DNA from 2 places in the Psychrobacillus sp. FSL H8-0484 genome. Region 2 is predicted to be linked to the other one. Evidence: predicted binding sites of a transcription regulator. Region 2 holds the regulator's gene; the other holds the start of a gene.

Region 1 (15,084 bases), 1.7 Mb from region 2:
TACAATCAATTGCCTACAAAAAACAGGTGTAGAAAAAGACTCGTTTTTCTACACCTGCTTCAATTTATGGGCTTATTGGACAACCCCTTCTGGCTATTTGACGTCTATTTCCTTTTTAACGTCAATTACATATTTAATGGTTAAAAAAGGGAATGAAAAAATTCGCATTTGATGCTTAGCTCGAAGTTTTCCTTCTTTTATTTCTTCTAGAAGAAATTGTTCTTGTAAAGGTAGTTTGAAAACATATTTGCGAAATGCTAAATAGATTCCTGCATCGGAATCGCTAGTTCCTTTACTTGTTAGGACAAGCTTTTCTTCTTGTTGATGTAGTTCTAGTATCCCAATCATCGACGACCAAGGGAGTGGCAAGGCAATATTCATATAGGTTTTATTGTTATTTTGATGGGAAGAGTAGAGAGCGACAAAAATGACTTCTTTCTCTATTTTTCGTATCCATGCTCTTGTTTTTGTGCGACCATCTTCTACTGCGATGATGTCACCAGTCATCTCCATTTGTTTATTGGAATATGGAAGGTTCAGTTGTTGTACTTTGCTACTAATAAGCTTATAAACTGCCGCAAATGGTTTAAACCAAGTGTGCCAACGCACTTCAGAAAAAAGCTTGTACTGACTTGTATTTTCATAAAAATCGATGATAGTAGGGGATAGTTTTTCTCTTTCTACATACATTTCCATATGATCAACAAGGCCACTGTAACTATTGGTACCGATGTTCTCCGATAAAATCTTCTCCCCAATGAAGAATCTTCCCTTCATGTTGCTGATTGGAAAGTTCCATCCTAACTCTTTAGTAGGTGGTGTGGAAATAGACCAGCCGATCATCCCGCATAAAGCGAATAATATACAATTGAAGAACCCATGAAATTTCAACATAAAGTTAATGTTTACATGAAAAATACCAAAAACATTTCCGGCAGCATACAGCAAAGAGAAAAGAATCGTGATCCCCAACGACCCAAATGATAGAAGCACCAAGCCTTTTTGTAGTGTACTTGCAAATGGTGCTTGAAAAGCTAAAACAATGAATCCATAGATCCCAGTAATATAGAGAACTACTGAAATAAGTTCAAGCCAAGGAGCGAATGTAATCCCTAGTGCAACAACAATCGGGGATATTAATATAATCGTACAGACCATGTTGTAGGCAGTGCTTTTCTGTAAACGACCGAGAAACCCTAAGAAAATAGGTAATAAAAATGAAGAATAATGAAAGTGTATAGCTGTTAGCCAAGTAAGAATTGGTGAAAACCCTGTATCTATTCCTGTGACAGAGGCAAAAAACCAAACACCACCGATGAACAAATACATCATCCCAGCATCAATCATAAACTCCTCTATGTGTACAAAGCCTCGTTGGATAAAACGTCTGAGCCCATATATAGCTACAAGGAATGTAAATAGCAGATAAATAGTTGCAAATAATAGATCTAAGTTAGTATTTGTGGTCGTTTGTAAAATGAAAACTGACACGAATGCCGGTATGGCAAAATAATAATAGAGTCGATTTTCTTTTTTCAAGATTAATTGTAAAGTAAGTGGAACAAATAAAAGCTGAGCCACAGTTAACATTAAAAAGTACCAAGGAGTTACATTAAAAATGACGACAATTAGAAATATAATAGTATGTAGTAAGACAATTTGCTTAAAAGTCATCCGCTCGAAACTCCCCTTCATATTCAAATAATATGCCGATTAATGGATTTTGGATTTGGACATGTATAGAAAAAGCATCTTTTTCTTCTATATAATGCTCTGTTACTTGAACGATTCCTTGCAAGATTTTTGGCAATGGAATTTCAATCTTGCCCATAACTAATCGTTGCTTTCTTGATTCAATTCGCATATGGCCTACTTCTGTAACAAAGAAAATCAGTTCCGAGTAAAATAAACTTGGTTCTCCTAAATAGTCCTTTACGACACCTTTCTCCATATCCAAACTCATAAGCGCATTAAAATATCTTTTCTTCTTTGGAAAGTAAAACGTTCTCTTCCAGTGGACTTGTTTTTCGCCGTTTTGTCCGATTTGACTCGTATTCATGATCGTGAAAGGGATATCCTCTCCATGTTCGGGAAATAAAAACTTCCAATGTGTTCCTAATAAAAACAGAGGAAACATCCATTTAGGGCCTCTACGTATCTTTTTCATTACTCCGCTTGCTTGAAAAGATTTTCCACTAGGCAGTGCATATCTCTTTTGGAGCATTGGCTGAAGGCTATAAAACTGATCGCCCAGTATTTGTTTATAAATAGACATGTTCATGCTCCTTATCTTGTTCGTTTGCAGCTCTTGGCAGAAGGCACATCCTTACTTATAAAAAATCCAAAAATGGAAAGGACAAATAAAGCTATGTTAAAAGTCAAAGGGTTGAACGGATGGGTTATAGCAGCTGGTTCAGCTATAATGGCCGAAAAAGTGAGCAAAGGAAAAAGGATTAACTGTAAACCTAGTAGTCTTCTTTTATTATTATAAAGTAACCATATCAAACTAAAGACAATTTCCGCTATTCCAATCGAAGCGACAAGAGTAGTTGCATGGCTCGTAGTCAAAGTAAGGAGGTCTTTTGTCATGGAAATTTCTTCTGGGTGCATGGTTATTAATTTGGGCATTAAGCCTTGATACAGCCATACAAAGAAGAACAAAAAGGTAATCATCCAATGCCCGAAAAATCGTCCATATTGAGAGGAAGGGGATTCTCCTTTCTCAAGCCAACTCTTTAATACATCAAAACTCAGAGCAGTCGCCCATCCCATTAGCGGTCTAAAAATTAGAAAATCAAAGAACCTACCGATAGCTCTGAAATTAGTTTGATAGTCGTATTGTGTAAGAAATTTAATGGAATCATGTTCGGGCTTATACTTCCAGTAGCCTTTCCCTTCAGAAATGATGGAAATAGCTTGATCCGTTCCGAAGTGCAGGGAAGATGTTCGGGAATTATCTTCTGCTTGAAAAGTACCAACACTTTTTCCAAATCCAGCAATGCTTAAACCAAAACCAATTTTCGTTTTATATAAAAAATGCTGCGGCTGATTTTCTTGCTTTGGTAAATAAGTGATGGAAGAAAAACGGAGATCCCACTGCTCGTGTAGCTTAGGATTTTGCGTTGCTTCCCATAACTTTTCCATTTCTGAATTAATCGTTATTTCAACATAAATTGGTTTACTCTTCATAAAACACACCTCCAATTTATAAATAAATATGGAAACCCTTATTGGATGACTGAATTAATAGATATCTAAGGATAAGCTTATCACAAGATAAAGGAGATTTCTCTTGTGGTGAAGAATAGACTAATAGGTGAAATGGTATACAGTGAACGGATTATGAAAGTCGAAGGGAGAGTTTCTGAAATGGGAATAAGAAATTCAGCAAAAGCAGTTATCGTTAAAGAGGGAAAATTATTAACCATAAAGATACAGGAAAATGGGGAGACCTATTATATTCTACCGGGTGGTAGCCAAGAACATGGTGAAAATCTTCACCAAGCATTAGAAAGGGAGTGCAAAGAAGAGTTAGGTGCATTAATTGAAATTGGGGAATTGATTTTTGTGCGTGAATATATTGGGAAAAATCATGAACTATCTTCGTACCATTCTCATGTTCATCAAACTGAATTCATGTTTTTGTGTAATGTTTATCAAGATAAGTTTGATAATGGAATCATCCTGACAAGGGCCAAGTTGGAACAGAATGGTTACCAATTAACGAATTGTTAGAATATACTTTATTTCCAAAAGCATTGCGAACTCATATAATTTCATATTTTGATAGTGAAAAAGCTCCAACTTATGTAGGGGATATTAATTAAAGGCATTTCAGTCTTTTTAGAATGAGAAGTTTATCATGGCTATAAGATACGGATGAATAAAATATTTTTGAATAGAGGTTATAAGATGTTTATTAATAAAGATTTAAATGATAAGTTCAACCCAGTTACATCTCATGTACATAATACATACAGTAAGGTCGACGGTTCAGGTGCAGCCATAGTTATTATTGAGAACGACCGAGTAGTTACAGAGAATTACTGGGGAAGCCATTCAAAATCTCTGAACGCAAGAACTACTCAAGAAGATACACAATTTCATGTTGCTTCTGTGCGAAAGAGTTATATCGGATTTGCTGTTGCGTATGCTGTGCATCACGGATATATAGCGTCCATAGATGATTTAGTAACAAAATATCTACCTGAACTTGATACTAGCCTCTTAAATGGGACGACTCTTAGGAATTTATTAACACATACGCATGGATTAATGGAAATTGATGGTGAAATTTCTCGTGAATTTGCTCTTGGACAAAGCTGGGCTTATCGTGGGATTAATATACATCTACTAACCAAAATTGTTAAAAAGACAACAGGTAAAACGGTAAGTCAAATTTTATCTGAACAAGTATTTCAACCGTTAAGTTTTACTGAGAGCGGCTGGTACGCTGAATCCAATGATAAACTCGCAGAGGTTATTCGAGAACCTGGTGAGCCAAATTGGCACCCTTATAAAAGTACTGACGGTGATCAGATGAATATGTATGTTTCTGCAAGGGAATTGGCGTACTGGGGTTACATTCATTTAAAAGAAGGCTTTATAAATGAGAAGCAAATCGTGGATAAAGAAGTATTAAAATTGGCGACAACACTTCAAAGCCCTAAATTAATTGATGTAGATCTTCCACAAAATGGATTTCTTTGGTTTGTAAAAGATCTGCCTGCCCAAAAATCAGAAATAGGTGAACTAGTTCCGAAAGGCTCCTATCAGATTCTAGGCTATACAGGAGTTGCGGTATTAGTTATACCTAAGCATCATGTAGTGGCGGTTCGAATGTTTAATAGTTTTGGTTCTCCTGCTGGATTTGATTATTTACCAGATATTCGATCCTTCGGGGATACAGTGATGAGATGTCTGTAAAACTTTTGAATGATTTTAAGGGGAAGAATTGTACGGAGCAGTGTAAGTCAAGGAAATTGAGAGGATCCATATCATGATTATGATGGAAACGGAAAGGTTATTTTTGAGACAGTTTAAAGAAGATGATATTTTCTCATTGCATCCTATTTTTTCAGATTCTGAAACGATGAAATATTACCCAGCACCATTTAGCTTGGAACAAACGCAAAATTGGATTAAAAAAAACCAAAATAGATACGATGAAGATGGCTTTGGATTATGGGGGATATGTCTGAAGGAAACGAAAGAATTAATAGGTGATTGTGGTCTTATTAAGCAAAAAGTAGATGGTCGAGTGGAAGTTGAAATTGGCTACCATGTTAATAAAGAGTATTGGGCAAGGGGATTCGCATCTGAAGCTGCTAAAGGATGTAGGGATTATGGCTTTGATCAATTAGGTTTATTAAAATTAATAAGTATTATTGATCCCAATAATATGCCGTCAATTCGCGTGGCGGAGAAAATTGGTTTCAGAAAAGAAAAAGAATCACTTATTTTTAACAAAAATCATTCTATCTATTCGGGGTCAAAAGAATAAGAGCAAGTGGGGTGCTGGAATGGAGAACCAAAGAAAAATAATTTTATACATTGCAACAAGTTTAGACGGATACATAGCGACGGAGGATGACTCTTTAGAATGGTTATTTAAAACAGACGGTGAAGGAGACGCTGGATATTCTGAATTCTACGAAACTGTCGATACTATTCTGATGGGAAGAAGAACCTACGAATGGATAATAAATATGGAAGGTGAAAATTTTCCTTATAATAATAAAGATTGTTATGTCTTCTCTAAAACGGTTAGTGGAGAGAATGAGAATGTTAAATTTGTACATGAAGATATAGTCAGCTTCGTAAATAAATTGAAAGAAGCTGAAGGGAAACATATTTGGATTGTTGGTGGAGGAGAGTTATTACACTTCTTTCTGAAAGAAAGATTAGTAGATGAATTTATCATTACGATAGCGCCGACTGCTATTGGCAAGGGCATCCCTTTGTTTAAAGAAGCAGAATTTGAGTTTGAGTTGACACTAAAAGATATGAAGCGATTCAACCAGTTTGCCCAACTTCATTACGAATGGAGGATATAGGTGGGAAACATATGTGCAACAATAAGTGAGGAAATAAACCAAGGGATTTTTAATGAATAGGACAATGAAACTCTTCCAACAGTTTGAACTTTGGAAGAGTTTTTTCGTTTTACTTCACTATTTCCAGCTTCATTATATAAAACCCGCTCCATGCAAAAACAATCGAGGCTAGATAAAAGATACTTCCAATGGTTAGAAAATCAATTAAATATCCCGTAGCAATAACTGCGATAGCTGCAGCAACCGATGTCCATACATGGTAACGGCCAATTTCTCTGCCCGCCGTTTCTTTTTGCACATTGCGGGCTAGAACTGTTTTTTCCGAGTTTTTTTGAACTGCCCCTAATAAACCCATTCCAATTTGAAGGATATAAACATGCCAAATCTCAAAGGCAAGAGGAAAAATGAGTAAAATGAGTGCCATGCCCCACGAATAGATAACCAACAGAATTCTATCGCCTACTCTGTCGGCAAATTTGCCAATCAATGAATAGCTAAGGGCTGCTGTAAGAGCGAACAAACCATAGGCCCACCCAAATTGCGAATAACTACTACCGACATTTTTTAACAGCAACACATAAAATGGGAAAATCATACTTGCTGCCATTCCTATAATACCTTGATAGATCATAAATCTTCTGTAATTCATTTGTGATACTCCTCATAGAAAAGATTTAAAAACCGTTTATCAGGATCATATTTTTCCTTCATTTGAAAGAATTCTTGTGCTCTAGGATATGCTACTTCTAATTGCTCTTTCGTGGGATAGTTATAGTAGGGAAGATAATAGCTTCCACCATGCGCTAAGGTTACATCAATCATTTTCCGAATGACTTCACCCGTTTCTTCGATATTTTTTTCACTAGTTCCTTGATTTATTAACATAACGAGCCCAAACATGTCTTCTTTGGCATAAGACAGGACGGCTTCATCGTTTTTCTTCACATATCGAATAGTTATATTGAGTAGGTTAAAATTTTTTTCATCTTGGAGAGTTTCTCTTAAGCTATCGATATAGGGAGTGAACTGATCTACTGGCACAAAGTATTCCTGTAATACTTCTGTTTTGCTTGCACTGTCGAATTCCATAAAGGTCGATTCCGAACGCATCACGTTATTTCTTGAAATAAAAGTGTCATCAATTCTTTGATTGTATGCTTCTTGCGTTTTCCAAAACATATTTTTTCCCCAGTCATTTATTCGAGACAAACCGAGAAAAAGCTTTGGAATCGCAATGATTGATTCACGTTTGAGCGTAGTATAATTAGTTAAATGTGACTGATCGTCAGTCGTGTAATAATCGGTTACATACATTTCTGTTAGATAATTATCTGGGGCAACTGAAATTCTTGCTACATGCATTTTTACAGCATTATTTTGGAGGACATCTGTTGTAAAATAAGAACTGTATTTATCGTAAGCTAGAGATTTTGTTTGAATTTGATAGAGTTCGTCGTCCGTCAATTGCAAAGTTACATCAAGAATTACACCGAACAAACCGTAGCCACCAATGACCAGCTGGAATAGTTCAGGATTTTCTTCTCGACTGACATGAATGATGTTCCCTTCTGCATCAAGCAATCTAAAAGATTCCACTGACTTTATTAAAGAAGTATATAGAATGTCACGACCGTGAACATTTACACTTAATGAACCGCCAACTGTGAAAATGTTTTGAGATTGACTTACCTTTAACGCAAGTCCGTAGGGGTTAATATAAGATTGAATATCGGCCCAAGTGACACCGCTTTGTACAGTGATCAGTTTTTTCTCTTCATCTAGTTTTAGTATTTTATTATAGCTTTTCATATCAAGTAAAATACCGTTTGGATAAAGTGTCTGCCCACCTTGACTATGCTGCATTCCTGCAATAGAAATGGAATCATCGCTTTTTGATGCATCTAATATAATCTCTTTCATTTCCTCTTCATCATCGGTAGATTTTACAGTTTTCATTTTGACCGGTAATAGCCGTCCATGGTCTTCTACAATTGTGTTAGATTGTTGAAACTGGAATAGGATGATAGAACCGAACAATAAGGTTATGTATACAATAATGGCAATGTAGCGAACCTTAAAAATTTCTCTCCCCTCCTTTACCATTTTGCTCTGTAAAATTGTTGTTTTTTAGAAGAATATTATTTGCGGTAGACTCCTGCGGGAAAGCGATCCATCCGAGGAGGTTTGTCGGTTCGCCCGCGGAAAGCAAGCGGATTCTACCATATCACAACCGTGTATTTAACAGCACCTATATAGGAAAAAAGTCGAGGGAAGTCACGCCAGTCACTTCCCTCAACTTATTATTTCCCCTTAAATATCGGTTTTCTTTTTTCGCTGAATGCGTTTAAAGCTTCTACTCGATCCTCTGTTGGAATCGTCATTTCATAGGCTTTACGTTCGATGGCTAAACCTGTTTGTAAGTCTACATTCATACCATGCTTTACCGCAAATTTTGCTTGTTGAAGTGCTATCGGTCCATTGGCAAGCATAAGTGCAGCAAAGCTTTCTGTATCAACTCTTAATCTATCACGTGTAGTTATTTTTGTTACTAAACCATAAGCTAATGCTTCGTCTGCTTTTAATCTTCTCGCAGTTAAGATGAGCTCAAGTGCTTTTGCTTCTCCAATAAGTCGAGGTAATCGCTGTGTACCTCCAGCTCCTGGAATGATGGCTAAACTAGTTTCCGTTAATCCCAGTTGAATATCATCTGCTGCAATACGGAAGTCACATGCAAGCGCAAGTTCTGTGCCACCCCCAAAAGCGTAGCCATTTAACATTGCAATTGTTGGTTGTGGTAGGTTTTCAATGGTAGAAAATACTTCACCAATCTTATATATATTACGTTTTACTCGTTGTTCCGTTAATGTTTTTCTTTCTTTTAGGTCTGCACCAACGCTAAATGATTTATCACCAGCTCCTGTAAAAATGACTACGCGAATATCTGGATTGATACGGATAGACTCTGCAATTTCTCCTAGTTCACGAAGCATATCATAGTTAAATGCATTTAATGCTTTTGGTCGGTTTAAAGTGACGTATGCAATATTCCCCTGTTGTTCGTAATGAATTGATTCCATTTATTACTCCCCCTTCAAATACAATCCTGTCTACATACAAAACATATCATTTTATAAGTATTCTGTCATCTATGCGTCAAGGGGTAAAATATGTCGATTTTATTTTTTCAGTTTGGTATAATTATATTATTAGAAATTTAAGGATTCGAGGAATACAAGTGGACATTTTTGTTGCAAGACAACCGATTTTTACAAAAAATGAACATATTTTTGGATATGAATTATTATATAGAAATGGTCATGATAACGCTTTTCCAACTGTAGATGGAGATGTCGCTACTTTAGATGTGCTGACCCATTCTTTTCTCACAATTGGTATTAATGAATTAGCTGGAGAAAAATTATGTTTTATTAATTTCACTGAAAATTTACTCGAAAAGGGAGTATTAAATAAATTATCCTCGGATCGAATTGTAGTAGAAATTCTGGAGAATATTACTATTACTCCGTTCATTCTTCAAAAGATTAGAGAAATAAAGTCTCTTGGTTATTTAATTGCTCTAGATGATTTTGTCCTTCAAAAGAATGTTTCTTTCTACAATGAATTGTTTAATCTAGTGAAATTTATTAAAGTTGACTTTCTATTAAGCACTTTAGCAGAACGACAATCAATTGAACGAATCGTGAAAAAAAATTATCCACATATCGTGTTACTCGCAGAAAAAGTGGAGACGCGTGAACAGTTTTACGAAGCGAAAGCAGCTGGTTATGAGCTTTTTCAAGGTTATTTTTTTGCCAAGCCTGAAATTATTAAAGGAACGGAAATACCAGCGAATATGGCGCAATATTTTCGGATTATTAGTTTACTGCGAGATAAAACAGCCTCGATTGAGGAAATCTCGGATGAGATCGAGCGAGACGTTTCTCTTTCCTTTAAGGTGTTAAAGATGATTAACTCCCCTGCAGTTCGGACAAAATCAAAGGTTCGATCGATAAAGCAAGGAGTACTAATGCTGGGGTTAGAGGATTTGAACCATTGGTTGTATGTATTATTGCTACGTGAATCGAAAGCAAGTCAATCTGGTGATGGGATGGCCCTTATTGAAGCATCTCTATTTCGAGCGAAATTTTGTGAGCTGCTCGCAAGAAGGAAGTTTTTACCCAATGCTTCTGAATATTTCTTAATTGGAATGTTCTCTTTAATTGATACATTATTGCATCGCTCAATGAGTCAATTAGTAGTAGAATTACCACTTACAGATGAAGTAGCAGAGACGCTTTTGGGTAATACTACGGAAATGACACTTTTTCTAGAGCTTGCCATTGCATGTGATGAAGTTCGTTGGGATGACATGATTGAGGGAGCACATGCTATTGGAATTGACCATGCCAGTTTAAATGACTTCTACATTAAAGCTCGTCGTTGGGCAACGGAGATAATAAATTAGTAGTAACTGCCATCCTAAAATAGATGGTAGTTTTTTTTTGTTAAAAGATAAGAAAGTGAATCGATTTCATAATTCCGAATTACATGAGAAAATACGAGCAATACTAAAGGAAACGAAAGTAGGAATTTATTTTACACGGAATAAAGTATAGTTGATTTCGGTTATAGGCGGTCGCTTTCCGCGGGGTGAACGATAAGCCATCACCACAGCTCACGCGTCGTTTGTGATGGCTTATCTGTCTCACTCATCCCGTTGGAGTCGCCGCCTGCCGCTACAATCAAGTAAATGTTTTCAAATCAATCATAAAAAAAGAAAGGACAACTAAAAGAACGATAGGAAAATGCAGCGGATTGTATACGAGGTAAGGTAGAGGGGATGGACCTGTTAGCTAACAAGAATCTTTATGAAGAGCCTTTCTGCTAATTTTCTTCTACTAGTAAAAGAGTATATGACTAAAAAATAGTTAGTATCTATTGTATAGAGGAGTACTAGAGCACCTGAAATTGCATCTTCAGGTGCTTCCTTTATGAGTTGGTAAGCATCTTTTCATTTATTATCCAAAAAGATCTTAACCTTATTCGTGCTGTGGAAGGAGGGCGACGGACAGACAAACGCCATAAGATTACCGAGAAAATAGAGGCTGGTCGTGACGTCAGTCACGACCAGCCACTATTAAAAATCAATCGGTAATGATATAGCAATAAGTCTGTCCAAAGACCTCCGAAAACGATACAAAACAGGTATTGCACTTAAAGGGCACTTGCGCCTTTCATATTATCCATATTGAATGGAACAAGGCTTGGATGTTTCTACAATTTCCGCCAAAAGATGTTCTATCTAAATTGTTGCATTTCCCTCTAAAAGTTGTACAATAAAATAAGAACAAACGTTCTTTATAGGAGGATGAAAAATGCCGCTAATACCAGATGAGGCTATCCCATATTTTGAAAACATGATTTATCTCCCAATGGTATTTACTATTTTAGAGAAGGATCGCAAGATTTTTGAGCAAGGACCTTTTAAATTGAAACGCCCATATATAGCAATGGTGGAAGAAGCCGCAAAGCAAGTACAAAAAGAATTAAAAGAGACGCATATCTATATGAAGCGATATAGCATGAAAGTTCTTCGCGGAGAAGGAGATGACATGTTCACAGAATATGTATTTTTCCATGGAGGCTATGAAGAACATCGTCGTTACTTGAATGTCCGACTCCGCAACCGCGTGGAAGAACTACTTACAGTGTATTTAGCAATTGTAGAGAAAACACATTAATGCAGGAAATTTTTATTTTTTGGGGGAAGTGAGTTTCTTGTTGTAATAAATCCAGTATTCAACAGATGGCTCATACGTTTAAGGAAATGCATATTTAAAATATTTGCAAATGCAACTTGGCGGCTAATTGTATTGGAAGAAGAAGTAACTTGGATCTCTTGTCCATTTGTTAATACAATGGAACAACCATCATCAGAAGGAACAAATGATTCAATAGCTCTAAAGGAAAACCATACGTTTAGGTCCGATTTTGGGGAAAGAATGGGAATAAGAATACATGGGTTTCCATAGTCATGAGCAATAACGATAGGAAGTTTAAGATAGTTTCCAATTACCTCTCTCGATAACCTAACAGACTGTGGAAATGAAGAACCGTAAAACGAACAAGAGTGACGAACAATATCATATGGCTTTCTGCCTATCACTAGTGATTCACCAGAAAAATTTACAACCTTTGTAAAAACTTTGTTATTGATGACAATCGGTTGAAGTACAGCAGTTTCAAAAGAAACAAGGAAGGGTTGATCTTCTGTTTTTCTAGACATAATACTCACTCCTCAATAGTAAAATATACATTAATTATAGTTAAATATGGTAAAAATTCAAGTCTAAATAACGAATATTCGGAATTTCTACTATTGACTATAAAATCAAAATTTTCTCAAAATGATTGCAAGTTACCTGGAGCTTTTATATAATGAAAAAAAGGCATCGGGGTGATGGAGATGGACAAACAATATTCATATGCAGATTTTATGAAAGCAATGGGGAAACCTAGGAAAGAAAGCTCTGCCGAAAAATTGTTGAACGAAATATATTTAGATATGTTTTTGAACATTGTCCACCGGGAACAAAGTAGTTATCGATTATTGGAGTTAATAGATGAAGCACTTGATCGAAAAGATAAAGATGCATTTGAGCAGTATACGAATGCTTTGCACCAATTAAATAATTGAAAAGCCGCTTATGCAGAGCGGCTTTTTTTTGTGGATTTAGAATTAGTAATGTAAAAAATGGTGCTTTACTATTTGTTTATTTCTACTCTTTAAAAAACGTATGTTCGTTTTATTCGTTTTCAAAAAGAGAGTATGTTAAACTAAAAATATTCAAATAATGGGAGGCAAACATATGGAACAAATTTTTGATTTGCAAGCTCCGTATGAGCCAGCAGGGGATCAAATAGAAGCAATTAAGGAATTAGTAAAAGGGGTGAAAGAAGGAAAAAAACACCAAACATTACTTGGTGCGACTGGTACAGGTAAAACATTTACAATTTCAAATGTCATCCAACAAACGAATAAACCGACTCTTGTAATGGCACATAATAAAACACTTGCAGGACAATTGTATAGTGAGTTTAAGGAGTTCTTTCCTAATAATGCCGTAGAGTATTTCGTTAGTTATTATGATTATTTTCAACCAGAGGCTTATGTGCCACAAACAGATACGTATATAGAAAAAGATTCAAGTGTCAATGAAGAAATAGATAAGCTACGACATTCCGCAACATCTTCATTGTTTGAAAGAAAAGATGTCATCATTATCGCATCCGTATCATGTATATATGGCCTTGGAAATCCAGAAGAATATCGAGATATGGTCGTGTCACTTCGAACCGGAATGGAAATTGAACGAAATCAGTTATTGCGTAAGCTTGTCGACATTCAGTACGAACGCAATGATATTAATTTCACACGAGGCGCCTTTCGCGTTCGAGGGGATGTTGTGGAAATTTTCCCTGCATCGCGAGATGAGAAATGTCTTCGAGTAGAATTTTTTGGAGATGAAATTGATCGCATTCGAGAAGTAGATGCGCTCACAGGAGAAATACTAGCAGAACGTGAACATGTAGCAATATTCCCTGCATCTCACTTCGTAACACGCGAAGAAAAAATGAAAATCGCCATTGAGAACATAGAGAAAGAACTAGAGGAACAACTAAAAATTATGCGCAGTGAAGATAAATTACTAGAAGCGCAAAGACTAGAACAACGTACTCGTTATGATTTAGAAATGATGCAAGAGATGGGCTTTTGTTCAGGAATCGAAAACTATTCTCGTCATATGACACTCCGTGAAGCAGGGGCAACTCCCTATACTTTGCTTGACTATTTTCCAAAGGACTTTTTATTAGTAGTAGATGAAAGTCACGTTTCATTACCTCAAGTAAGAGGAATGTTTAATGGTGACCAAGCTAGAAAATCCGTCCTGGTGAATCATGGCTTCCGGTTACCATCAGCATTAGATAACAGACCACTTACATTCAGTGAATTTGAAGAGCATGTTCATCAAGCTGTGTTTGTCTCGGCAACTCCAGGGCCATATGAGCTAGAACATACGCCAGTAATGGTGGAACAAATTATTCGTCCAACGGGACTACTGGATCCAGTCATTACATTGAAGCCGATTGAAGGCCAAATTGATGATTTAATCAATGAAATACACGAACGGGCAGCTAAAGATGAGCGTGTACTTATTACGACATTGACGAAGAAAATGTCGGAAGATTTGACGGATTATTTAAAAGAAATCGGCATTAAAGTGCAGTATTTACATTCTGAAATAAAAACGTTAGAGCGGATTGAGATCTTAAGAGAGCTTCGATTAGGGACATATGATGTACTCATTGGGATTAATTTGTTGAGAGAAGGGCTAGATTTACCGGAAGTGTCTCTTGTAGCCATTTTAGATGCAGATAAAGAAGGATTTTTACGTTCAGAGCGTTCACTAATTCAAACAATTGGTCGTGCAGCTAGAAACTCGAACGGCGAAGTAATTATGTATGCAAATAAAATAACCGATTCTATGCGTAAAGCAATCGATGAAACGAAGCGTCGTCGTTCAATTCAAATGGAATACAACGAAAAGCATGGAATTACACCGAAAACAATTGAAAAGAAAATTAGAGAAGTTATTCGTGCATCACAAGTGGCGGAAGAAGAAGCGAGTTATGCACAGCAGTTAACGAGTGGAAAAACCTTAACAAAAGAAGAAAAAGGTGCACTATTAGTAAATCTTGAAAAAGAAATGAAGGATGCTGCAAAAGCACTTAATTTTGAACGTGCAGCGGAATTACGTGATGCGATTTTGGAATTGAAGCTGGAAGGATGAGAATTGTTGAAAAACCAAGAGATTATTATTCAAGGTGCTCGTGCACATAATTTAAAAGATATTAGTTTAAAAATACCAAGAGATAAACTAGTTGTAATGACGGGATTGTCTGGTTCCGGAAAGTCTTCCTTAGCATTCGATACTATATATGCCGAGGGCCAACGCAGATACGTAGA
Region 2 (15,084 bases):
GAAGACCACTTAATTTTTCTTGCGTAGAGTCTTTTTTCGGATATTCATCCGTATCAAATATGATTGGATCGCCTTTTCGCTGTGGAATTTCTACAGGGACGATCTCATCCCGAAATTTTCCTTCTTCAATTGCTGTTGCTGCTCTTGCCTGTGAACGTGCAGAGAATGCGTCTTGCTCTTCTCTTGTAATGCTATATTGATCACATAAGTTTTCGGCTGTAATTCCCATATGATAATCATTAAATGCACACCATAAACCATCTGAAATCATGCTATCCACAACTTTTTGATCACCCATACGGAAGCCATCTCTCGCATTTTTTAACAAATAAGGAGCTTGGCTCATGTTCTCCATTCCACCTGCTACAATAATATCTGCATCACCAGCAATAATTGCTTGAGTTGCGAGATGAATTGCTTTTAAACCAGAGCCACATACCTTATTAATGGTAAGTGCCGATACAGATTGTGGTAACCCTGCTTGAATGGACGCTTGTCTTGCTGGATTTTGCCCAAGACCTGCTTGAAGGACATTCCCCATTATCACTTCATCTACTACTTCCTTTGACACCCCAGCTTTTTCCAACGCTTTTTCAATTACTATTGCCCCTAATTTTGTTGCAGGTACATCTTTTAACGCACCTTGGAATGACCCAATTGCAGTTCTTACTGCACTAACAATCACTACTTCATTTGTCACGTTACTTCCTCCTCATTTTCCCCTAAATTCAAATCCTATTTACCTTATTTACTCCTACGCCAAGCTCTCGTCACAGTCTCAAATCTGTGAAATCTGCCGGAGGGTTTAATCTTATTCTATTAAATTAGAATAAAATTTGCTTGTTTAGCCATCCATTCCTTACAATATAAGAGGGAGGGATGATTATGTTTAGTTTACCAAATAAAGTGACAATTATCGAGGTAGGACCGAGAGATGGACTACAAAACGAGAAAAGTGAAGTGCCTACAGAGGTAAAATTAGCATTTATTGAAAAGCTCCAATTGGCTGGGGTGGAAGAGATGGAATTGACCTCATTTGTATCACCAAAATGGGTTCCACAAATGAAAGATGCCCAAGAAATTGTTGCTAACGCTAAAAAAGTAGGACGACAATTTGTGTTAACACCAAATGAAAAAGGCGTCGAACTTGCAATACAAGCTAACGCTAGCAGCTTTGCTGTTTTTGTTGGGGTATCTAATAGCTTTAATAAGAAAAATATTAATAAAACAACGCAAGAAAGTATGGATGAACTTCAACCAATTGTGGGAAAACTACTAGAACAAGGGATTTTTGTACGTGCATGCATATCTACAGCTTTTCATTGTCCATATGAAGGAGCAATTGATTCCAAAAAAACAATCGAATTATGTAGAAAGTTTGTTTCTTGGGGTGTAAACGAACTAAGTGTTGCGGATACAATAGGAATGGCAAATCCAAAAGAAAGTTATTATCTATTTGATGCCTTACTAAAAGAATTTCCAAACACACTCATTACAGCTCATTTCCATGATACTCGAAAAATGGGACTAGCTAATATTTTGGCTGCACTTCAAGCGGGGGTTAACCGATTTGACACCTCTACCGGTGGATTGGGAGGTTGTCCTTTTGCACCTGGAGCAACTGGAAATGTAGCAACCGAGGATGTTGTGAATATGCTAGAACAAATGAATATTGAAACGAATATTGACCTCGATTTATTAATAGAAGCTGTAGATACAATTGAACCATTTGTATCTCGCCCAATTGAAACGGGGATGTATAAACTATCCAAAAGCAAGTAGGAGTTGAGAGAATGAAAAAAAGAGTAATCGTTTGGACGAGTATTTTTACAAGCGTTCTTACAGCAATGGCTACTGTTTTTGGTTTTTTTGTGACGAATAAGCTAATGTATATGAAGAAAAAAGAATATGACTTTATCTTAAATCGAGAAATTACCTCAAAACGATTGGACGAAGTATGGTATAACACTGTCAATAAAACAGAACAGTGGATAGAGTCTAAAAATGGATACTCGTTAAAAGCAATTTTTCTAGAACCATTACAAACAAACAATTACGTTATTATTTGTCATGGAGTGACCGAAAACAAAATCAATTCCCTTCGATTCGTTCGGATGTTTGAGAGATTGGGCTTTAACACTGTGGTGTACGATCATCGTCGACATGGAGATTCTGGAGGAAAAACAACAAGTTTCGGTTTTTATGAAAAGATAGATTTGCAATCCATTTTAGAAGCAGTAAGAGAACGTGCTGGAGAACAAGCTATTATAGGAATCCACGGGGAATCTATGGGTGCAGCAACTACTCTTCTTTATGCTGGGTCCATAGTAGATGATGCGGATTTTTATATTTCTGATTGTGCTTTTTCAGATTTTGAAGACCAGGTGTATCATATTATGACACAAACTACCCCAATTCGTTCCAGTCTTGCTATTCGTTTCGCAAATTTATTTTTAAAAATACGTGATGGTTATACGTTAAATCTCGTATCACCAATTGACGTAGTAGATAACATTGAAAAGCCTGTGTTATTTATTCATAGCTTACAGGATGATTTTATTTTACCTAAAATGACGAAAGATTTATATGAGAAGAAAAATGGCCCGAAAAAGCTTAAAATGTTTGAGATTGGCGAACACGCTAAGTCTTTTAATGAGAATAGCGAGGAATATGAACAAGTTGTTGCAGATTTCCTTCTAGAAAATAATTTATTAAATAAATAGGCGCTGTTAAATTACATTGTTGACATCTACTAGAATCCGCTTGCTTTCCGCAGGCGAACCGACAAGCCTGCGGGGTCTTGTCTGTCTCGCTTTCCAGCTAGGAGTCTGTCCGGATTCTAACGTAAATTATATGCTTAAAACAACAGTAAAATATAATAGCTCTAAACAAATAAAAAAGCACTCAACTTCGAGTGCTTTTTATTATTTTTGCATTTTATTCATTTGATTCATCATTTGTTTTACTTGTTTTTCAGAAGGCTTACGACCCATTTGAGCCATCATCATACGAAGCATTTGTTCATTAATTGGTGGATTTTCTTTCAAATATTTCATCATATATTGACGTGCTGCAAAAAATCCAAGTGCTGCACCAGCGATTAACGCAACTACTACAATTATAATCCAAATCCATGTATCTAACATACTTTCTCCTCCTTTACGTTCTTGTCTACGTGTACAAGACACCAATGAAAATTATACTATAGATTCTGTATGCATTCTATATATAAATTCCAATAAAAAAGCAATTCGAATACTTTTATAGACAAGTATTCGAATTGCTCTTACCATTTTTTATTTTTGAAGTAAGTTTTTCATTTTAGAAACGACATTCTCTACAGAGAAGCCGTATTCTTTCATGACAATCTCACCTGGAGCACTTGCACCAAATTTATCGATAGCAATTACGTCTCCTTCAAATCCAACATAACGATGCCACCCTAGAGAAGATCCCATTTCAATAGCAAGACGTTTTGTTAAATGTGATGGTAATACTGATTTTTTGTAAGCCTCATCTTGATTCTCAAATAAATCCCATGAAGGCATAGAAACAACAGATACTTGAATTCCTTCTTTAGCAAGTTCTTGTTGAGCTTCTACTGCAAGACTAACTTCAGACCCAGTTGCAAGTAAGATTGCTTCAGCGTTCTCGTTTGGAGAAACAACATATGCTCCTTTAGAAACTCCTTCGCTAGCTTGCTCCACTGAACCTTTTAGTGTCGGTAAGTTTTGTCGTGAAAGAACTAGTACTGTTGGTTTATTTTTGGCAGATACTGCAAGTCTCCATGCTTCTGCAGTTTCATTCGCATCAGCTGGACGAATAACCGATAAACCTGGCATAGCTCTTAAAGATGCTAAATGCTCAACCGGCTCATGTGTTGGACCATCTTCCCCTACTGCGATACTGTCATGTGTAAATACATAAGTAACAGGAAGGCCCATTAAAGCGGATAAACGAATCGCTGGACGAACATAATCACTAAAGACAAAGAATGTTCCACCAAATACATTTAAGCCTCCATGAAGAGCCATACCGTTCAATGCAGCACCCATTGCAAATTCACGTACACCGAACCAAATATTTTTGCCAGCATAATCAGTTGCAGAGAAATCTCCTGCATTCTTCATAGTTGTTTTGTTTGACCCTGCTAAGTCTGCACTTCCTCCAAAGAATGAAGGGAGATTTTGTGCAATAGCGTTAATTGCATCACCAGATGCAGAACGAGTCGCATGAGAAGTTCCCTCTTCATACGTTTTTAACGCATCTGCAAAGTTTTCAGGAAGCTCTCCTGTTATTGCTTGTTTTAGGGTAGAAGCTAGTTCAGGAAATTCCGATTCATATGCATTAAAAGTTTCATTCCATGCAGATTCTTCCTCTACTCCTAAACGGTCGGCAGCTTGCTTGAAAGTTTCATACACTTCTTCAGGTACGTAGAAATCATTTTCAAATGCCCACTCATACGCAGCTTTTGCTAAAAGTGTTTCTTCTTTACCAAGTGGCATACCGTGTGCATCTGATTTACCTGATCTGTTTGGAGAACCAAATCCGATTACTGTTTTTACTTCAATGATTGTTGGTTTGTCATTTTGTGCTTTCGCTTTCTCGATTGCAGCAGAAATTTCAGCAATATCATTGCCATCTTTTACTAAAATATAATTCCATCCATAAGATTCAAAACGCTTCTCGATTTTCTCAGAGAATGATTTATGTAAATCTCCATCTAAAGAAATATCATTACTATCATACAACACAATCAGCTTATCTAATTGTAAATGTCCAGCAAGGGAAATAGCTTCCGCTGCAACGCCTTCCATCAAATCTCCATCACCACAAAGTGAATAAGTATAATGATCGATTATCGAATGTTTACCTTTATTATAAGTTGCCGCTAAATGAGCTTCAGCCATTGCCATCCCAACAGCCATACCAATACCTTGACCTAGAGGACCAGTAGTTGCTTCTACACCAGCAGTATGCCCAAATTCTGGATGTCCAGGAGTTTTTGAGTCCCACTGTCTGAAGTTCTTAATTTCCTCCATTGGTAAATCATATCCACCAAGATGAAGCAAACTATAAAGAAGCATTGAACCATGTCCGGCAGATAATACAAAACGGTCCCGATTAAACCAATTTGGGTTATTTGGATTGTGACGCATATGTTTTGTCCATAATGTATAAGCCATTGGTGCTGCTCCCATAGGAAGACCTGGATGACCTGAATTCGCTTTATCGATCGCATCAATAGATAATGTACGGATCGTATTAATTGCTAGTAAATCTGATTGTAATGACATAAATGACATCCTCTCGAACAAATTTTTTTCTATAATACTAGTTTAGACAAGAATGTCTGTATTATCAATGGTTTCTGAAATGATTAATTAATTCAGAAATTTACCTTTTCTCGCTTGCTGTACTTTTGCAGGAGTAACATCATTTCCAGCTGGGTCAACAATCTTTACGCTCTCAATCGTGTCTCTCATAGTAGAACGAAATGTTTCTAGGTATTCTTTTCGTAACGCGCTTTGTTCTTTCGCCTCTTCTATAGATAGACCATTAGTTTTTGATTTTTTCGAAAGTTCACTAATACGTGCTAACTTTTCTTTACTTAACATAGTTTTCACCCTTTCATTTAATTCCTTATATAAAGGTAAGGAAAAAACACACAGAGTGCAAGTCTTTACCCTCCGTGTGTTTCAATAAATTCAATATATCTTCGATGAACGGTCGCTTTACTAATTTCAAACCCTAACCCTTTTAAAGTGGAGGATATTTCTTCATAAGTTAATCCTGCTCTACGAAGTCTTACAATCTCATCGACAGGTATATTAATACGTTCCCTTCCTTCTGGATTACCTCTTGTTTTTAAATTTTTCTCTGGGCGGTACCCCTGAGAAATTGCTCTTTTCATACCTCGTTTAATTTTGGCATTATGAAGCTTTCGTTGATATTCTTCCACCAATGCTAATATTTCTAAAAGCATAGTGTCCATTTCATTTAAATTTAAAACGCCTTTTTCTTGTAAAGTAAAAACAGAAGTGTTTGTTTTCTGCAAAAGATGCAATACAGCCATACGACCATTCCCACGACCAATTCGAGTTTCATCTTGAACAAAAACAGCTTTAATATCATGTTCTTTTACATATGTAAGTAAATCAAGTAAACCATCACGGTCCATATCGTAGCCACTATGTTGATCAGTAAACACTTCAGCAACTTCATAGCCTTGTAGTGCCGCAAATTCTTTTAGTTCTTCCTCTTGTCTTGTTAATGATGTCTCTTGTGTTTCTTTCTCCGTGCTTACACGGCAATATATTACTGAGTTCATTTACCATCGCCCGCTATCTCTGTACCATAATCTAAATGATAATTTTCTTTTACCTCTGGAATAACCAAAGTATCTCCTGCTTTAATTTGGGCAGTTTCCAAGTTATTCATGGCCATTACTTTATTGATCCAAGCTTCTTTTGGCTCGTCAGCTCCAAATTTGTTTGCAAGCTCCCACAATGAGTCGCCATGTTCTATTTTAATTTGATAATCTTCTTCTGTCGATAATGTATTTGAAATAAGGATTGTCACCATAAAAACAATGTTTAATCCTAAAAATAGCGCTATAAAATAATTTTCTTTCATCCAATTCATTATAAATCCCCCTAATTAGAATGTTTGTTCGGTATGTATGTTCTAATCATAAAACGAACACTTGTTTTTGTCAACGATTTTTAGAACCTATGTTTGCATAATCTTTTGGAGACTGTTATACTACTATTAAGAAATATTCTAATAGGAAAAATTAATTAACAAAAAGAGGTGAACTCATTGAAAAAAGCATCTAAAAGACAAGAAGATATTTTAGCTTTTATAAAAGAAGAAGTTCGAAAAAAAGGTTATCCACCTTCCGTACGTGAAATCGGGGAAGCGGTAGGGCTTGCGTCTAGTTCAACTGTACATGGACATTTAGCTAGACTTGAAAGTAAAGGATTAATTAGAAGAGACCCAACTAAACCACGTGCAATTGAAATACTTGATGGTTTTGGAGTTACTGCAGAAAAACAAGGTGTGGTTCATGTTCCGTTAGTAGGGAAAGTAACTGCGGGTATGCCTATTACAGCAATTGAAAATGTAGAAGAATTCTTCCCTCTTCCAGAAACATTCGGTACTTCTGATGACAATTTGTTCATGCTCGAAATTATGGGTGATAGTATGATAGAAGCGGGAATTTTAAATGGAGATTATGTTGTCGTTAAACAACAGCAATCTGCTAACAATGGGGATATTGTAGTAGCAATGACCGAGGATGATGAAGCAACTGTAAAACGTTTCTTTAAAGAAAAATCATACTTCCGCTTACAACCTGAAAATTCATCAATGGAACCAATTATCGTAAACCAAGTTTCGATACTCGGAAAAGTTGTAGGAGTTTACCGAAATATCCAATAATTTCACTATACCTTGACAAAATCTCGTATTGTACGTATGATTACGTAGAGCCGATATCATATCTAAACGAAAAGTGGACATTTTCGTTTAGATCATCGAAAAAACCCCTTTACCTTTATGGTTGAGGGGTTTTGTTTTTAGTAAAACACTATTTAATGGTAAATGAAACCAATTGTATATATAATATGTATTATAATAATGAGGGTGTTCTTTAAAAGGAATTTCCCTTAAAAGGAGATTTTTAATTGAAACGATTTATTCTAACACTATTTTCCACACTATTAATATTTGGAATAATAACAGTAGAACCTAAAACCACTGATGCAGCCGAAAAAACCTTTAAAAATTGTACTGAGCTAAACAAAGTCTATAAAGGTGGAGTTGCAATAGATGCCAAAGTCAAAAACAAAGGCGGCAAAACTAAAAATAAACCAACAGTATCTGGAGAAATTTACAAATTAAATGAAAGCAAAGATCGTGACAAAGATGGCATTGCATGTGAAAATTGATTTAATGAATCTTATCTGGTCTCATCACACGAATTAACGAAAATTCTTGCGAAGCTATTTGCCAATCATTTTCTAGCATTTACATCTAAAGTAAACTCCCTCATCCAACTAAATGAATGAGGGAGTTTTAATTTTTAATGAATAAGTGAAGAACTTATTATTTTATTCTGGCATCTCTATTTCTTCACCATTTAAGATTAATCGATGCGTAATATCTGCTTTTAAAGAAGCAGAAACTGCACAATACTTTTCTTCTCCAAGTTTTATGGCACGTATTACTTTTTTTGCATCGATATCCCCTTTCACATCGAATAATAGTTCAGCTGCTGTAAATGCAGTTGGCATTTCTTCTCGTCGTGTGCCATCTACTGTAATTTCAATGGATTGAATCTTTTCTAAATGAGGTTTCAAGATCATCGTGATATCTATTCCGATACAGCCCGCTAAAGCACTTAGTAACATTTCTGTTGGTGTTGGTGCCTTACCTTCCCCTCCATAAGTTGGTGTTGCATCCATAGTCATTGGATAACCTGAAAGACCTTTTGCTTCAAAAGCACGTCCACCTTGCCAAATTGCTTTTACTTCCATTTTTATCAGCCTTTCTTAAGTTAGAATTCATTGACTTTAGCCAAAAATCGCTGTGCACGTTCTGTCGCTGGTTGTGCAAAAAATACTTTTGGTTCTGAGTCTTCCACGATTTGACCATCTGCCATAAACAATATTCGATCAGCGGCGTCTTGGGCAAATTTCATCTCATGTGTTACGATGACCATCGTCATACCTTCATCCGCTAATTCTTTCATGACTTTTAATACTTCTCCCACTAGTTCTGGGTCTAATGCTGATGTAGGTTCATCAAACAACATGATTTTTGGTTCCATTGCAAGTGCACGTGCAATTGCCACTCGTTGTTGTTGACCACCTGATAGTTTGGAAGGATATACATCTTCTTTTTCCTGCAACCCAACACGTTTCAACAATTGTGAAGCCATTGCTCTAGATTGTTGTTTTGTTTGGTTTTTCACGACAATTAATGCTTCCATTACATTTTCTATCACTGTTTTATGCGGATACAGATTAAATTGTTGAAAGACCATACCTGTATCTTGGCGAATCGCATGAATTGTTTTTTGACGAACCTTTTTCTTATCTGTCGCTTGTAGTAGATGATCATTGACAGAAACAGATCCACCAGTAATTGTTTCAAGTCCGTTTAAACAGCGCAAAAAAGTACTTTTTCCTGAGCCACTTGGACCAATGACAGCGACAACTTGGTGGGCAGGAATCGTCAATGAAATATGTTTTAATACCTCATGCTGATCATAGCTTTTAGATAAATCATTTGCTTGAATCACAACGTTCCCCCCTTTAGTAAACTGATAATCTTTTCTCTATTTTGTTTAATATAAATGTAAATGCTGTACTCATAATCCAGTACATCACAGCGATTGATATATAAAACGGCATATACACGTAGTATTGTGCTACTAATAACTGTGCCGAGCGCATTAATTCTGTAACAGCAATAACCGATACTAATGATGTTTCCTTTAACATACCTACAAATGTATTTCCAAGTGGTGGGATTGCGATACGAATTGCTTGTGGAATGACAATCCGTCGAATAGCCTGAGCCTCTGTCATACCTGTCGCAAGTGCTGCTTCTGTTTGACCAGATGGTACTGCTTGGATAGCCCCACGAAATACTTCCGATACATATGCACCAATATTAATACTTAATGCGATATATGCTGCTGTAAGTGCCTCCAACTCAATCCCATAATCTACAAGACCAAAATATACAATTACAATTTGCACAAGTGGCGGTGTTCCCCGAATAATCGATACATAAACTCTCGCGATTGCACGAAAGAAACGATTGCCCTTTAATCGAGCAATCGCTGTGATCAAACCGATAATCAAGCCGAAAAACATAGATACCACTGTAATTAATAAAGTATAATACGCCCCTTTCAATAAAAAGGGCAAATTATCAATGATAATATCCATTTAAACTTCCAACCTTCTTTACTCAGCATGTGGCTCTTCATCAAACCATTTTACAAAAATCTCTTTATACGTACCGTCTTCTTTCATTTCAGCGAGCGCTTTGTTTAATGCATCAACTAATTCAGTCTCCCCTTTTTTAACCGCTACTGCCGCTTTATCTGATTTAATTGGTTCTCCAACTGATTTCACTTTAAAACCATTTTCTTCGATAATTGGCTTTAATGCGTATACATTATTAATCGTTGCATCTACTCGACCAGCATCTAAATCTTTTAATGTGGTGATGACATCATCGTACGTGTTGATTTGGAAGTCTCCTACCTTTGGCATCAACTCTTTACGTAAGTACACTTCATCGTTCGTACCTAATCCAACACCGATTTTTTTGCCTTTGAAATCTTCTACAGATTGTATAGATGTATTATCTGCATTTACGACAACTTTTACTTCATTTGTAATATACGGTTCCGTAAAATCAATTTGTTTCTTTCTATCTTCTGTAATAGTTACTTGGCTTACCAAAATATCTAATTTATCTTTTTGCAAACTAGGTATTAATCCAGCGAAGTCTTGTGCGACAAATTTTGCTTTAACATCTAATCTTTTTGCTAATTCTTTTGCAATGTCTACATCAAAGCCATCGTATTCTTTATCAGCATTCATAAAATTATAAGGAGCATATGTCCCCATAATACCAACCGTTAATTCCCCTTTGTCTTGAATAGCTTCTAGAGAATTTTGAGCTTTTTCTACGTTGGAATCCTTACCACAAGCACTTAATAGTAACGCTGCTGATGTTAAAATTGCGACGATAAACTTACCTTTTTTCATGTTATTTTCCTCCTTAAATTACACTCCAAAAAAACCAAAAAATTCAAATTGCACGTTTTTTTCAACAAGCTCATCAATTTCCAATTGACGCCACTCATCGTCTATAGATTGAAATAACCATCGTGATAATACTCCCTCTAACAAACTCAAAACAAATACCGATTGTAATTCAGGGTCTATAGGGCGTGGCATCATATTCAGTTCTGAAGCTCTTTGAATATTTTGTGCAAAAGCTTCTTGCATATCTTTTTTATCGTTTCAACTTGTTGCTGTAAAGACGGTTGATGGTTCTCCATCGTACATATTCTCCCTAGACTGATTCATTAGTCAATCAAATCCTATAAGATTACTATAGATTAGTCAAATACTCTAACTTATTCAGATTTTTCAACCTTTTTGAGTTTTAAGGGAATGATTATAAATATAATTTCTCACATTAAGTTATACTGAATAACTCTACCTTAATTATTCCCCAGAACAATTTAAAATATCATCATTTTGTATCAAAATCTTTTCTTCATATGTACGTTTCTCTTTTATCTGAACAAACGTACAAAAAAAGACCTATCCAAAGAGGATAAGTCAATTTCTCAAACTAACAACGCAACGAAGAAAATGGTTTTATGCATCGAGGATAGACTCGTTCCTTTTGACACAAAATGTTAACTTCTAAAAAATTAACAAGAAAAAATAAAACGAAAAAAGAACACCTTATGGGATGCTATTCATTGTTATTTTCCTATTAAACTCACTTATCTTTACACGAAGAAAAGGCAAATCAAGAAAGTATTAAAAGTATGATACTAGCTGCAAAACAATAGTAAGCAAAATATTTTAAATTACCATCTCTCATAATCCCCATAAACCACTTCATCGCAATATACGTCATGATGATTGTAACAATAAAGGACATGATATACGGTAAAACCAAAGTACTTTCTACGGGTTCATTCATCAAATCTGAAATACCAAGAACTAATCCGCCTAAACTGATTGGAATGTATAGCATAAATGAATACCGTAATGCTGTTTCTTGTTTCATCCCTAATGCAACGGAGGCTATAACGGTAGCACCTGAACGACTAATACCTGGTACAAGTGCAATCGCTTGTGCTAACCCAACAATAAAAGCATCCTTTACTCCAATATCTTTGTCTCGTTTTACGCCCCTAAAGTTTCGAATGACCCATAAGGCTATACCGGTCACAAACAAGGTGAAGGCAATTGTTTTTATATTAGTAAGGAGATCTGAAATAACTTCGTTAAAAAGTACTCCTAAAACAGCTGCAGGAATTGTTCCAATGATGATATAAATAATAAATAGAAAATCACTTTTATACTTGCCATTTTTTGTTTGAACATATAACAAACAGTTCACTATTAAACGTACTAAATCCTTCCTATAGATAAAGCAAATAGCTAATAAGGAAGCGGTATTCGTTAATATGGCAAAGGTTAGACCACTTTCATCTAGCCCGAGTAAATGATTTGCAATAATGACATGACCACTAGATGATACAGGAATCGGCTCCGTAAAACCCTGTACTAACCCTAATACGACATATTTGAACAACAAGATTAATTCGCTTGTTTCCATCTCTTCCTCCCATACACCCTATTTTTCTTATTCTATCATCTGGTTATTTTATTTATGATTAATTCAAGTAAAGAAAAGTAAGAGAGAAATGAATCCCCTTTACACTCAACCTATCTTTCCATTAACCAGCAATTTTCATAAAAAAAACACCTCGTCAGAGATGCTTCATACTATTTTTATTGCCTTTTATTCAGAGTCGCTAGAACTTTGAAACCTATGATATGAAGAAAATTTGCAAACTAGGAGAAATTGAATCAAAGCATATCAGTTGGTTATTATATACTACTTTTAATTTGCAAAAACAAAATAATATTAATTTTGCTAACTTTGTTCATATATTCCTAAATATATAATGTTTATATGTGATAGAATAGAATTCGTTTGGTCGTTATGTTAGGGAACATTTCAGCTACAACATTTCAAGATATAAAACAACAAGGAGCATTTGTTTATGAGACCTACGAAATTATCGTATAGCATTATATTTATAATTTGCATCTTCTCAATTGGTTATTTTTTTATAAACCTAAAGGAAAATACTAAGGCAGATGTAAATCAAGAAGAGAAAACCAATGGAACAATAATAGAGTATTCTAAGTATCCTGGAGTAGATTTAATTACAGATATAACCGATAAAGAAAATTATCACATTGCCATGCATTACCCAAAGTTTAAAAGTAACAAATTGAACGCAGTTATAGAAGAATATGTGTCTACTACTAAAAAAGACTTCTTAATTTCTGTTAAAGATAATAAAGAGTTTATTAAAAATCATGTGGCCAATTTATCCTTAACTATGGATATCTATCTAACTGCTAATAATACATATTCTATTGTATTTTCTGAAGGAAGTTATGTGGTAGGAGCAAATGGTCAAGAAAAAGCAAAGATTTATCTGGTAGATGTAGAAAAAGGAACATTTATTCCACAAACTAAAATCTTTAAGGATACAAAACAGAATAGGGAACAACTATATAGGCTATTAAATGAAAGATTCAAAGAATCGGCAGAATATGCCCCATTATTATTTGAAGAAGATTTAAAGGAATGGACAATGAATGAAGAAAACAATTTTTCAAACCTGTATTTCACTGAAGAGTCAGCTGTATTTAAATTTGATAAATATGAAGTAACTGCTGGAGCAGCAGGCATGCCAGAAATCTCTGTCCCAATAGAAGAGATGCGAGATTTACTTACGGATGAATGGAAGGATAAATTACTACTGGATCATAAGGAAAAAGACGACAATGATGATGCAAATGAAAAACCGATAGCAAAAGAGGAAAAACCGGATGCTTCAACAAGTGGTAAACGAGTGGCACTTACATTTGATGATGGTCCACATCCAAAGAACACATTGAAAATTATTGATCTATTGGATAAATATGATGCAAAAGCAACCTTCTTTATGCTGGGAAACAGAGTTGATTTCTATCCAGAGATTGCAAAAAAAGTTGCAGATGAAGGACATGAATTAGGTAATCACACTTGGAATCATAAGGACCTTACTACCTTAAGTAAGGAAGAAGGAATTCAAGAAGTTGAAAAAACAAATGAAACTATAAAGAGTGCTACTGGGAGAGAACCGACTGCGTTTCGCCCACCGTATGGGGCTGTTAACGAACAAATCCAGAACTCCATCGGCAGCCCAACATATTTATGGACAATAGATACATTGGACTGGAAGTCGCATAATCCAAATGAAATATTAAAAATTGTTAAAGAAAATGTTAAAGACGGTTCCATCATTCTCATGCATGATATCCATGACACAAGCGTACAAGCAGTAGAACCTATCTTAAAATATTTAAAAGCAGAAGGGTATGAAATCGTGCCAGTTTCTGAACTATAAGTTCTAGTTTAAATGAACGGACAAATTCTTTAACGACAGATACTTTGCAAGTTCTCTTTCTTTTCTTGTATAAAGGTGCTTTATATATAAAATAAATATACTAAAAAAGCCCTTCTCGATTATGAGAAGGGCTTAATTTTATTACTTAAAATATTCTTTGGCTTGCTCCAGTAATGCTTTAGCATGTGTTTCATATTGAATATGAGTAGGTATCATATTAACCCACATGCCACCACCAAAATATTGATAATAGTTATCTTGCCTATCTGTCCATGACGTAATTCTTTTTTCCACATGATTCTTTCGTCGGTCTTTACAACAGAAGCAACTTTTTTTAGAGGAGGGAATACAGGTCTGTGTCCATCATGTAATTGAGCAGGCAGACTGTACGATGTTTTCAAATAATATTTTTTCTATTTTTGGGTGTGAAAATGGGTTGCGACTAATTTGGTAGAGGGCATCATTCCGCCCTGTAGTTCAACTTCTACCCAATCTATAATTTTACACAATCTGTTTGATCTTTAAAATCGGATTCAGACAAATTATCTAGCCATTCTAAATACCCAATCGCTTCTTCACGCGGACGTGTTTTTAACAACTTATTAATCAAAACTTCTAATTCAATTTCTGCTTTAGACTTTTCCATAAATAATATCACCCTTATTCCACAATTGTTACATCAACTATTTCCTCTAAAGTTATTGACAACAAACAAAATGGATCCTGTAATTCGATAGTTCTTCTAGTAAAATCCACACTCTCTATAGTGCCCCTATTATAATAAAACTCTCCATCCTTCCACAATTTTATTTTTGTATCTGCTTTACTTTTCAAGGCATTTT

The links. The regulator LexA, encoded in region 2, represses DNA repair genes until DNA is damaged. The targets are predictions, from matches to a motif close to CGAACATATGTTCG.
Region 1: the regulator LexA is predicted to act here: its motif matches at 12,847-12,860, upstream of uvrB (excinuclease ABC subunit UvrB).

Annotation. Positions count from the first base shown of each region.
Region 1 covers NZ_JBBOSZ010000001.1:3,202,228-3,217,311, reverse strand. Annotated here, with positions in the region: gene MHH81_RS15710 (YndJ family protein) at 94-1,674, opposite strand; gene MHH81_RS15705 (DUF4166 domain-containing protein) at 1,664-2,275, opposite strand; gene MHH81_RS15700 (DoxX-like family protein) at 2,287-3,189, opposite strand; gene MHH81_RS15695 (NUDIX domain-containing protein) at 3,295-3,735, shown strand; gene MHH81_RS15690 (serine hydrolase domain-containing protein) at 3,913-4,926, shown strand; gene MHH81_RS15685 (GNAT family N-acetyltransferase) at 5,000-5,503, shown strand; gene MHH81_RS15680 (dihydrofolate reductase family protein) at 5,523-6,056, shown strand; gene MHH81_RS15675 (MFS transporter) at 6,166-6,705, opposite strand; gene MHH81_RS15670 (FAD-binding oxidoreductase) at 6,702-8,159, opposite strand; gene MHH81_RS15665 (enoyl-CoA hydratase-related protein) at 8,357-9,133, opposite strand; gene MHH81_RS15660 (EAL and HDOD domain-containing protein) at 9,292-10,521, shown strand; gene MHH81_RS15655 (hypothetical protein) at 11,432-11,797, shown strand; gene MHH81_RS15650 (competence protein ComK) at 11,794-12,342, opposite strand; gene MHH81_RS15645 (IDEAL domain-containing protein) at 12,523-12,753, shown strand; gene uvrB (excinuclease ABC subunit UvrB) at 12,926-14,908, shown strand; gene uvrA (excinuclease ABC subunit UvrA) at 14,915-15,084, shown strand, end outside.
Region 2 covers NZ_JBBOSZ010000001.1:1,475,389-1,490,472, reverse strand. Annotated here, with positions in the region: gene MHH81_RS06900 (acetyl-CoA C-acetyltransferase) at 1-700, opposite strand, end outside; gene MHH81_RS06895 (hydroxymethylglutaryl-CoA lyase) at 886-1,782, shown strand; gene MHH81_RS06890 (alpha/beta hydrolase) at 1,794-2,723, shown strand; gene MHH81_RS06885 (YneF family protein) at 2,925-3,146, opposite strand; gene tkt (transketolase) at 3,297-5,297, opposite strand; gene MHH81_RS06875 (DUF896 domain-containing protein) at 5,385-5,618, opposite strand; gene MHH81_RS06870 (YneB family resolvase-like protein) at 5,684-6,331, opposite strand; gene yneA (cell division suppressor protein YneA) at 6,328-6,645, opposite strand; gene lexA (transcriptional repressor LexA) at 6,823-7,443, shown strand; gene MHH81_RS06855 (excalibur calcium-binding domain-containing protein) at 7,689-7,952, shown strand; gene MHH81_RS06850 (OsmC family protein) at 8,115-8,540, opposite strand; gene MHH81_RS06845 (amino acid ABC transporter ATP-binding protein) at 8,561-9,307, opposite strand; gene MHH81_RS06840 (amino acid ABC transporter permease) at 9,321-9,962, opposite strand; gene MHH81_RS06835 (substrate-binding periplasmic protein) at 9,981-10,793, opposite strand; gene MHH81_RS06830 (hypothetical protein) at 10,812-11,036, opposite strand; gene MHH81_RS06825 (undecaprenyl-diphosphate phosphatase) at 11,572-12,390, opposite strand; gene MHH81_RS06820 (polysaccharide deacetylase family protein) at 12,842-14,242, shown strand; gene MHH81_RS06815 (hypothetical protein) at 14,384-14,536, opposite strand; gene MHH81_RS06810 (hypothetical protein) at 14,736-14,888, opposite strand; gene MHH81_RS06805 (YolD-like family protein) at 14,903-15,084, opposite strand, start outside.